2 linked regions of the Draconibacterium halophilum genome follow. The protein of the gene in region 2 interacts with the protein of the main gene of each other region in a pairwise test. Links are inferred from orthologs where the notes say so. Each region holds a gene or a part of one and is shown on either strand. Other genes may lie near its edges.

Evidence for each region.
Region 1: the proteins of accC (region 2) and ribD interact in binary tests that used the Escherichia coli proteins (3 or more experiments, as listed by UniProt). The link is inferred for Draconibacterium halophilum from one-to-one orthologs.

Annotation. Positions count from the first base shown.
Region 1 is NZ_CP048409.1:1,264,227-1,269,732, reverse strand. The notes cover bases 1,149-4,052. They hold ribD (bifunctional diaminohydroxyphosphoribosylaminopyrimidine deaminase/5-amino-6-(5-phosphoribosylamino)uracil reductase RibD), read left to right. Parts: upstream 1,149-2,027; coding sequence 2,028-3,077; downstream 3,078-4,052. Other genes in these bases: G0Q07_RS05120 (DUF6146 family protein), read right to left, coding at 3,692-4,052; prmC (peptide chain release factor N(5)-glutamine methyltransferase), read right to left, coding at 1,149-1,987. Also shown: G0Q07_RS05135 (endonuclease/exonuclease/phosphatase family protein), read right to left, coding at 1-1,065; more of prmC, read right to left, coding at 1,148-1,148; more of G0Q07_RS05120, read right to left, coding at 4,053-4,093; cls (cardiolipin synthase), read left to right, coding at 4,207-5,247; G0Q07_RS05110 (phospholipase D-like domain-containing protein), read left to right, coding at 5,286-5,506. UniProt on the Escherichia coli protein: Converts 2,5-diamino-6-(ribosylamino)-4(3h)-pyrimidinone 5'-phosphate into 5-amino-6-(ribosylamino)-2,4(1h,3h)-pyrimidinedione 5'-phosphate.
Region 2 is NZ_CP048409.1:2,601,720-2,607,184, reverse strand. What follows is about bases 1,889-4,751. They hold accC (acetyl-CoA carboxylase biotin carboxylase subunit), read left to right. Parts: upstream 1,889-2,498; coding sequence 2,499-4,004; downstream 4,005-4,751. Other genes in these bases: G0Q07_RS10420 (acyl-CoA carboxylase subunit beta), read left to right, coding at 4,534-4,751; G0Q07_RS21205 (biotin/lipoyl-containing protein), read left to right, coding at 4,014-4,523; G0Q07_RS10435 (DUF5916 domain-containing protein), read right to left, coding at 1,889-2,212. In the rest of the region: more of G0Q07_RS10435, read right to left, coding at 1-1,888; more of G0Q07_RS10420, read left to right, coding at 4,752-5,465. UniProt on the Escherichia coli protein: This protein is a component of the acetyl coenzyme A carboxylase complex; first, biotin carboxylase catalyzes the carboxylation of the carrier protein and then the transcarboxylase transfers the carboxyl group to form malonyl-CoA.

The sequences.
Region 1 (5,506 bases), 1.3 Mb from region 2 along the record:
CTAATCCATTTTTAACAGGCTACAGCTAACCGGTAAGTGATCGGACATGCGGTAATCGAGTGTTTCAAAATTGTACGACTCAAAACCATCGCCATGCATAATGTAATCAATTCGGAACGAAGGCAGCTTTCCAATGTAGGTACGTCCTATCCCCTGTCCTGAATTCACAAAAGCATCAGTTAATCCGCTGGCCAAAGTACGGTACGAAAAAGAAACCGGAGTATCGTTAAAATCGCCGCAAACAATCACATTATGAGGCGACTCATCAACATATTTGCGAATTTCGCGAACTTGTTCGGCCCGCAACTGAAAGGCCTCTTTAAATTTCGCTCCCATTTCTTTCACCTCTTCCAAATCCTTTTCTTCGTTTAATCCCGGCGATTCAATAATTGAATATTTATCAGGATTGATGTGATACGACTGTAAATGAATATTAAAAATCCGAACGGTATCTGTGTCGATTAAAACATCAGTATAAATGGTAATATTTCGTGAGTTCTCAAACCTGATTTCTCCCATGTTTACAATCGGGTAGCGGGTCATGGTTACCGACCCGTAGGTTGTACTCGAGCGTGCAAACTGGTAGTGTTTTATCGATTGCAGGTCTTTAACCGTTTGTGCCAGGTTAAAAATGCTGTTCTTTCGCAAACGGGCTTCCTGCAAGCAAATAATATCTGCATTCTGATCAGCTAAAAACGAGATAATTTTTGTTGCATTTTCTTTCTGAGTTCCGCTGGTGTCGGCTACAAAGTGTTTCACATTATAGGACACTACTTTAATATTTGCCTCCTCGCTGCCTTTGCCATTGATCTGCATAAAACGCGTAACGTAACCCCAGCCTAAAAGAATTACCCCCAACGACAACAATGTGTAACGCGGTTTAAACAAAATCCAGAGTACAATAAATATGATGTTGCCACCCAGTAAAAATGGATAGGCCATTCCGAATAGCGACGGCAGCCAGTATTTATCGGGCGGGATGTACACCGAAAGATACGATGCCGCAAGAGCCAACGCCAGAAGAATATTGACTAGAGACAGTATTTTAAGGATTACTTTTCTCACTTATTAGATTTAGTCACTGCAAAATAAATAATCGTTTTCAAAAACAAACGGTAAAATCTGTTTTTCATGATATCGAAACCATTTATTTTTGACATCGAAGCATGCGATTTTTATTATTCAAATCGCGACGTAATTCTATCGACTTAAATCCCAACTGGTTAACAAGCCCCACCATTTCATCTCCCAGGTTTTCGTTAATTTCAAAAAACAGGAATCCACCTTCATTTAATTGTTTTGAAGCAAACTTTGCAATGGCCCGGTAAAAAATCAGCGGATCGGTGTCGCTCACAAACAACGCCAATTCGGGTTCGTACTCCAGCACATTGGCTTCCATCTGCTTTTTTTCGCGTTCCATTACATAAGGCGGGTTACTTACAATTACATCAAATTGTGGCCACGAATATTGTGGCCAGTTTAATATGTCGGCTTGTTTAAATGTAACTTCAAGCTCATTTCTTATTGCATTCCCGGTTGCAAGTGTAAGTACATTTTCCGATACATCAACAGCCATGATCTCAACAGTGGGCAACTCATTTTTTAATGCCAGTGCAATACAACCGCTGCCTGTGCCAACGTCGAGGATTCTTGCCTGCTCAGGAATTTCTGTTTTGCTAATCCACTCCACCAACTCTTCGGTTTCCGGCCGGGGAATCAAAACTCCCGGTTTCACATCCAGCTGTAATCCATAAAATTCGGCAACACCCAAAATATATTGAATGGGCTCGTGTCTTTTCAGTCGCTCAACAATCACGTTTATCCCGTCCGATTCAGTTGTTTCCAACACCCGGTCTTTTTCCAAAATCATTTGCGTGTACGACATTCGCAACACGCTATTCATAATCATTTGTATGAACCCTGAAATTTCGGTTTCGGGATAATACGGTGCCAATTCTGCACGGATGTATTGAATAGTTTTCTGCATTGTGTACTTTTGTTGCTACAAATTTAGTCTTTCTTTGAAAATGACAACCGAAGAAAAATATATGGCTCGCTGTATCGAGCTGGCCCGCCTGGGTGCCGGACATGTTTCGCCCAACCCGATGGTGGGTTGTGTTATCGTGTACAACAACACGATAATCGGCGAAGGGTATCACCAAAAACACGGGCAGGCGCATGCCGAGGTGAATGCCATAAACTCGGTTACCGACGCGGAAAAACTGAAAGAAAGCACCATTTATGTTTCGCTGGAACCCTGTGCACATTACGGTTTAACACCTCCCTGCTCCAACCTGATCATCCAGAAACAAATTCCGCGTGTGGTAATTGGCAGCATCGATCCGTTTGCCAAAGTTGCCGGAAAAGGAATAGAAAAACTACAGAATGCCGGTGTTGAAGTAAAAACAGGTATTCTGAAAAAAGAATGCGACGAGCTGAACCGGCGCTTTTTTACTTTTCACCAGAAACAACGCCCCTACATTTTGCTAAAATGGGCACAAACTACTGATGGGTTTATTGATGTTGAACGAAGTGCTGAAAACTACGGAGAGCCAACCTGGATTACCGGTCCGCGGGCATTATTGCGGGTTCATCAAATGCGTGCGGAAGAAGATGCAATTATAGTGGGCACAAACACCGCCGAAAAAGATAACCCTTCGCTAACAGTCAGGCTTATTAAAGGAAAAAATCCTTTGCGAATTGTTTTAGACCGGGAGTTACGTTTGAATAAGAAGCTCAACTTATTTGATAACTCAACAGAAACAATTGTTTTTAACGCACTTAAAAACCATACCCACAACAAAACAGAATTCATTAAAATTGATTTCTCAGCTCAGCTTCTTCCTCAAATGCTGGAAGTGCTGCATCAAAAAAATGTACTCTCGTTAATTGTAGAAGGAGGCCGGCAACTACTACATACTTTTATTGATGCCGGGTTGTGGGACGAAGCTCATGTTTACACCGGGCACATGCAGTTTGGCAGTGGTATAAAAGCACCTTCTCTGCCCGGAACTACAGGACAATCGGAATCAATAGGGAAAGACAAATTGGTAATTTACCGAAATACGGCTATTTAGAATCATCCAAGACGGCAGATTGCAACTATTAAACGACACCCAAAATCTTCGGAATTGCGGCCTGCCGGCGGCCTTCATTTTTGTCTTACCACAAAAACGAAGCAAAAAAGTCAAGTCTTCTTTTTGCCTTCACTCTACGTTCTTATAAAACTGAAGTTCGGACGGGTGATCTCCTCGCACACCCGGAGCTTCCCGCTCTCCCTAAAATTTTATTTCAACTCCGCGTAAAGACCAAAAGAGGCCGTCTACAATTGTAACGTCAGCGACATCGAAGCCTGGCCTCGGCTGATGAACCGGAAAACAAGTGGTGACGACGTTCAAAAATTACTGATGCCCGCCTGCCGGCCGGCAGGTTTGAGGAGGTACGACTGCCTGTCCCGATCGTAGCATCGGGAAGTTTCAGAAATTTTAGTTGGCGCCGCGTACCTGCCTGCCGGTAGGCAGGGCTTTTCCGAGCGAGTCAGGCGCAGCCTTGAGTTTTTTGTTTACTTATTTTCTCAAGACAAAAAGTAAAATCAGCCCGATAGGGCAAAAGCCAGTTTCTTCTGCTTAACTATAATACTTGAAGGAAGAATCCAGTCATCTGACTCTAGGAGGGAACCTCATGAATTCCACTACTTAAACACCACGTGTGGACCTCCGGGAATGATCTGCTTTTTCAGAACTCGTTCCACGTACATAAAGTAGTAGAATAGTTTGTGGTTCATCTCAAAACCATAATCTTCAGTAGGATCGTAGCCAACAACCGGTTCAAACGACCAATTGCGCGATGGTGAGGCGCATTTCGCATTCCAGGCACTTACATATTGTTGGTTCCAACTCTCGTAATACGATTGCGACCGATAGCTGGCCGGAGTATTTTGCAGTTGATACCATGAGTCGAAATTGGAGTTAAATGTTTCCACGTCATACTCAACACTGTCTTCTCCGGTTACCTCAACACTCGATGTTTCGTTTTTCGCCATATTTTTTGGCCCCGAACAAGCATAGAAAAACACAGCTCCTCCTACGAACATCCACAGTAATATGTATTTAATCCTCTTCATCTCTATCATTAACAACGAATATGAAACAAATATTGTTTTTACTCAAATAAATTTAGAAATTTACCTAAACAAAATTCAAAAATATGTTCGATTGGAGTCAATTCTGGACCTGGTTTTATCTGATCTTTCTAATCACTGCCATTCCTGTTGCACTGATGATTATTTTAGAAAAACGCTCGCCATTTAAAACCGCCGCCTGGATTTTAATACTGATTCTCATCCCCATTTTTGGAATGATTTTCTACCTCGTTTTCGGCCAGGAATACCGGAAACGAAAAATGTTTTCAAGACGTGGAATAAAAAGTCTGAAGGCGATGCGGCGTTTGAGTGCCGAGCAGTTAAAAAACATCGAACAAAACAAGCTTATTTCGCTAGCAGGATTACAAAATCAGGCACACCTTATTCGCTTACTGCTGAATAATTCCGACTCGCTGCTAACTACCGGAAACACACTTCACCTGCTGAAAGACGGACAGCAAACGTTCGATCATATTTTTGAAGCTATTGAAAAGGCACGTCACCATATTCACCTTGAATATTACATTTTTGCCGACGATAAAATTGGCAACAAACTAAAAGAGCTGCTGATAAAAAAACGGCAGGAAGGTGTTGAGGTGCGTCTTATTGTTGACGACGTGGGCAGTTGGGGACTGAGAAAAAAGTTTTTTCGCCATTTGCAGGCAAACGGTATCGAAATATATCCTTTTATGGAGGTTCGTTTTCCGCGTTTTACTTCGCGGGTCAATTACCGCAACCACCGAAAAATTATTGTTATCGATGGGAAAATGGGCTTTATAGGCGGCATAAATATTGCCGACCGATACCTTGAAGGCCTGAAAGGTTTGGGCCACTGGCGCGACACGCATTTGCAGATTGAAGGCGATGCAGCTACCACCCTGCAGGTAATTTTTGCTGCCGACTGGTATTTTATCACCAAAGAAAATCTATACGGGAATAACTATTTTCCGCCTCTTACCGATGCTCCGGGCGTTCCGGTACAAGTATCGGCAAGTGGCCCCGATTACAGCTGGAAAAGTATTGAACAGGCCTTTTTTGCCGCCATTACCGCAGCACGAAAAAAGATATACATTGTTACGCCCTACCTGATGCCCCGCCCGAGTTAAAAACAGCGCTTAAAACAGCAGCACTCAGCCAGATTGATGTGCGCATTATCATTCCCGAGAAATCGGATGCCATAATCTCCAGATGGTGCTCGTTTGCCTACGTAGAAGAATTACTGGAAGCCGGCGTTCGCATCTTTCTTTACCAGAAAGGTTTTATACACAGCAAATACCTCCTGGTCGACGATTGTATTTCAAGCGTTGGAACCAGCAATTTCGACTTTCGCAGTTTTGAAACCAATTTTGAAGCCAATGCCTTTAT
Region 2 (5,465 bases):
AAAACTCTGCTCTAAAAGTTGAATAAAAGGTCTGCCTGTCGAGATTCCCTACAACGTATTCATACTTATCCGAATTTTCATTAATTTTTGATCTCCGTAAATACTGACTGTTGTCTTGTTCATCAGCATAAGTAGAACTCAACGACATCATAAAACGCGTACTCAATCGCCAGTCTAATTGAAAAGTATATGCATTCTCGTATGAAATATCGTCGGCGTAGCGGGTGAAGTCAGTCCGTAGTCCGGCAAAGAAATCGCGTTGCGAGTTGGTTTGGATTGCAGCGGCAATACGATTTCGGTTATCAACTCTTAACGACGGACCACCCCGCAATCTTCTGGTATCTATTTCATTTACGTAACGATAAGCCGCCAAATCGAGTCTCCAGTAATTTTTAAACCGTAGCCCTGAAATGAAGCTAAAATTGTCTCTTAAATTTTCACCGCTGTACGTCCAGTTATGTCCCTGTGCCAGCTTTAACGAATAATTTAAGATTATGCCTTTTGGTTTGTTTACAAGATATTGTATACGAAAATTCTGGTCGATGTAGTCTGCCTGGCGCAAATACCCCACGTCGTTCATATCAACACCTGGCGATCGCCACTCCACATCGCCGGTAATTCGTAATTTTCCACTTCGTTTTCCACCAGCCAATTCTCCTCCCCAACCGCTTAAACTGGTTCTTGATGGGTCGTAATCCAAGTAATCCGCATCAACGCGTTGAAAATAATGACGCGAATTTCGTTGTAAACGTGCAATCGATTCCTCACTACCACTAATCCGCGAAGCAAAGCCTTTTGCGGCAACGTAATATTTTCTGTTTTTCCAATTGTGTTCAAAATCGAGGCCTCCAACAAGTGAGTTATCTGTTAGAAATTCAAGGTTTTCGTCTTTAATATTACGAATCGAGGAGGTAACTATTCCTCCCAACACTGTGCTCCCTTCATTAAAATCCTGCTTTACACGGGCAATCGAATAGTTGGTAAACGGTTCAATGGCTTCTTTTATACTCTCATCGGCCGATTTTATGGTAGCTGTTTCACGTGCAGTCATACTGTTTACTAACCCTAACGAGAAACCATTCTTATTCTTTCCGGTAAGTTTTAATGCATTGATTATTGAGGTATTTTCAGGCATTTCAAGTGTTTGATCTTCACTATAATAAGGTTCGTAACTTGGAGCATGACCTATGCGGCGCGAATAAAAAAGCATATCGTTGCCCGAATTATATTCCAGAATACTGTTTCCTTCCAAAAAGAAAGGACGTTTTTCATCGTAAAATACTTCGTACGAGGTTAGATTCAATTCAGAAGGATCTGCTTCAACCTGACCAAAATCAGGGTTAAAAGTATAATCCAAAGTAAAATTAGAGGTAACACCAACCTTGCCATCTACACCAAAACCAACATTTTCTTTATTGTTAGAATTCGGGAAATATTGTCCACTTGCGTATGGCATTACTTCAAAATTACGTTTGTATGGAATGTCCTTTATACCGCGTAATTCACCAAAAATATAAACCATTGCCGGTGCATCAATCGGAATCAGTTTCCATTGGCTTTCCTCACTGTGCCGATGAATCCATCGCCAAATATGCATTCCCCATACATGCTCCTCTTTTTTGGCAAAACGAATTTGAGTGAATGGAACCCTCATTTCTGCATACCAGGCTGAATCGCCAATAGACGTTTTTCCATCCCAAACAGCGTTCCAGTTAAAATCCCATCCGTATTCACCCATGTGCATTAAATCAACTTTTTGGCCCGCTGAAGTTAAATTAAACTCAAATGCGGTTTGTTTATCGTTATACGAATCAATTGCTATCCCCGTAATGTCGCCATTATTCTCATCCCTCCTACCAAGTATCGGGCTCATTTTTTCCGGTTCATTATCGTAACATATTATACCGAAGTACAAATATTTATCATCGTATAAAATCTTTATTTCAGTTTCCTGCGAAGGAGATTTTGCCTGATGCGGTTGTTGCTGAATAAAGTCTCCGTCCCAGGTACCAACAGTTTGCCAGCACTCATCATCCAACTTCCCGTCAATCTTCGGTTCCAAAGAAGTTCGCGTGGCATAATACACCCTATTTATACTGGCATAATGATTTACCAAAGAATCATCGGAGAGCGTATAATTGAAGTCTTGTGCATGAACAATAAATGCACCTACAACTATTATGATTACAGTTTGAGCAATTTTAAACAGCATGAATGGTTATTTGTTAGCGCCAAAAGTAAATATAATTCCTTAAATATTAACATTTATCATAAAGAAATATAATTTTAGACCAGTTGCTTTAGGAATTCAAATTTACAATCCTTTAAATTCCATCGTATCCCATTTTTTTACATTTATTAACAGTATTGCATAAAGAAGGTACTGAACATGAGGTAACTTCCCACCTAAAATTGATACGAGTAAACATTTTTTACGCAACAGAGTTATTATTGGCAGAAATTAAGATGACTTAAACTTATATTGATTTCAAATTTGTATGAAGAAAATCAAAAAGATTCTAATCGCAAACCGAGGCGAAATTGCGATTCGCGTAATGCGAACCTGCAGGGAACTTGATCTTGAATCAGTTGCCATTTACTCGGAAGCAGACAGGACTTCGCTTCATGTGCGTTATGCCCACGAAGCTTATTGTGTAGGTAAAGCACCATCGAGCGAAAGTTACCTGAACATTGAAAAAATTATAGAAGTTGCCAAACAAAGTGGCGCTGATGCAATTCATCCCGGTTATGGATTTTTATCGGAAAATGCCGATTTTGCCCGACGCTGTGCCGAAGAAGGAATCGTGTTTATTGGTCCCTCGCCCGAGGTAATTGTTCAAATGGGAGACAAAATTCAGGCACGCGAAGCAATGACTGGTGCCGGAATTCCCGTAGTTCCCGGAACCGATGGAGAGATAAAATCGGAAGAAGAAGCGCTGGAAGCCATAAAAAGTATCGGCCTTCCGGTAATGATAAAAGCATCAGCCGGTGGTGGCGGTAAAGGAATGCGCCTGGTGAAAAACGAATCCGAAGTGGTTTCTGCAGTTCGTGCAGCCCGTTCCGAAGCTAAATCAGCATTTGGCGACGATGCTGTTTACATTGAAAAGTACATTACTTCGCCACACCACATCGAGTTTCAAATTCTTGCCGACCAACACGGAAATACCGTTCATCTTTTCGAGCGTGAATGTTCGGTACAACGTCGTCACCAGAAAATGATCGAAGAAACGCCTTCACCATTAATGACTCCGGAACTACGTGACGAAATGGGCAAAGCGGCTGTTGAAGCTGCAAAAGCAGTAAATTATATGGGTGCAGGAACCATCGAATTTTTGGTAGACAACGATCTGAATTACTACTTCCTTGAAATGAATACACGTTTGCAGGTGGAGCATCCAATTACCGAACGAGTTACAGGAATCGATCTGGTAAAACAACAAATTTATATTGCTGAAGGCCGCGAATTGGAATTCGGACAAGACGATTTGAGGCAAAGAGGTCACGCCATAGAATGCCGGATTTACGCCGAAGATCCTGACAACAACTTTATGCCCAGTTCCGGTAAAGTTTATAAAATATCTTCACCACTTGGGTTGGGAGTTCGTACTGATGGGTATGTTTACGAAGGTTATGAAATTCCGATATACTACGACCCGATGATTTCGAAACTTATTGTCTGGGGTAATACACGCGACGAAGCCATTGCAAGAATGCGTCGGGCGCTGTACGAGTATAAAATTACCGGTGTAAAAACATCAATAAAAATGCTGGAACGCGTAATGAACAATGAAAATTTTATTGCCGGTAATTACGACACACATTTTATTGAGAAAAACCAGGAACAACTGCTATCGAATGCAACTAAGGATAACCCGGAAGACATGGTTATTATAGCTGCTTTTATCGATTATCTGGATAAGATAGGAAGTAATGCAGCAATAACCAAAGAGTTTGTGCCGGCACAAAGCCGCTGGAAAAAAATTCCTTACGTAAATCATTTTTAAACAAAAATTATGGCTGTTGAAATTAAAATTGGAGACAGAGTTGCATGGGCAAACCTGTTAAAACAAGATGGTAACATCCTGGAAGTTGAAGTAGACGGTAAAATATACAATGTAGATCTGATGCACACTGCCGATGGCACATTTTCAATTCTTGAAAACGGACATTCGTACGACATTGAGCTGGTTCCCGATGAAACACCTAAAAAATATACCGCTTACACTTTATACGAACGCTACGATGTTGAAGTGATCGATGCAGAAGCACGTTACCTGCAAAACCGGAATGCGAATGGAGCCGGACCAGGCGACAATAAAATTACGTCGCCCATGCCTGGCAAGGTAGTTAAAGTTATGGTTGAAGAAGGAGATACTGTAAAAGAGGGTGATACCATAATTATCATTTCAGCCATGAAAATGGAAAGCGAATACAAAGCTCCAAAAGATGGCACAGTGAAAAAAGTTAATGTAAAAAATCAGGATACCGTCGACAGCAACCAGGTATTAATTGAATTGGACTAAAAGAAAAGAAATGGATTTAAAAGAAAAATACGAACAGCTTCAAGCATTTAATGCAAAAGCCGAACTCGGTGGAGGTAAAGAACGAATTGAAAAACAACATGCCGCAGGAAAAATGACAGCCCGCGAGCGCATTCAGCAATTACTCGATCCGGGGACTTTTAATGAGATTGATAAATTGATGACACACCGGAATTACGATTTCGGCATGGAAACAAAAAAGGTTTTAGGCGACGGTTTAATATCAGGCTATGGAAAAGTAAATGGCAGGCTAGTATATGTTTTTGCACAGGATTTTACGGTTTTCGGTGGATCGTTAAGCCGTGCCAATGCCGATAAGATTGTAAAAATTCAAGAGCTGGCATTAAAAATGGGAGCTCCACTTGTGGGCCTAAATGACTCTGGTGGCGCCCGAATTCAGGAAGGTGTAGAAAGCCTTGCAGGTTACGCCGATATTTTTTACAATAACGTAATATCATCAGGTGTAATTCCTCAAATCTCGGCCATTCTAGGGCCTTGTGCAGGTGGTGCAGTATACTCTCCAGCCCTCACCGATTTTATCTTTATGGTAAAAGAAAAAAGTCATATGTTTGTAACGGGTCCCGAGGTTATAAAAACAGTTACCCACGAAGATGTTACCAAAGAAGAACTGGGTGGAGCCGACACACACAGCACGAAAAGTGGTGTAGCTCATTTTACGGGTAACGACGAGGAACAAACCATTATGATGGTTCGCGAATTGTTAAGCTTCCTGCCGTCTAATAACCTTGAAGATCCTCCTGTAAAACCTACCATCGACCCTTCCGACCGAATTAGCGAAGAATTGGAAGAGATCGTTCCCGCAGATCCGAATAAGCCTTACGATATGCACGATATCATCCAGAATGTAATTGATAACAAACACTTTCTGGAAGTACAACCGAATTATGCACAAAATATAATTGT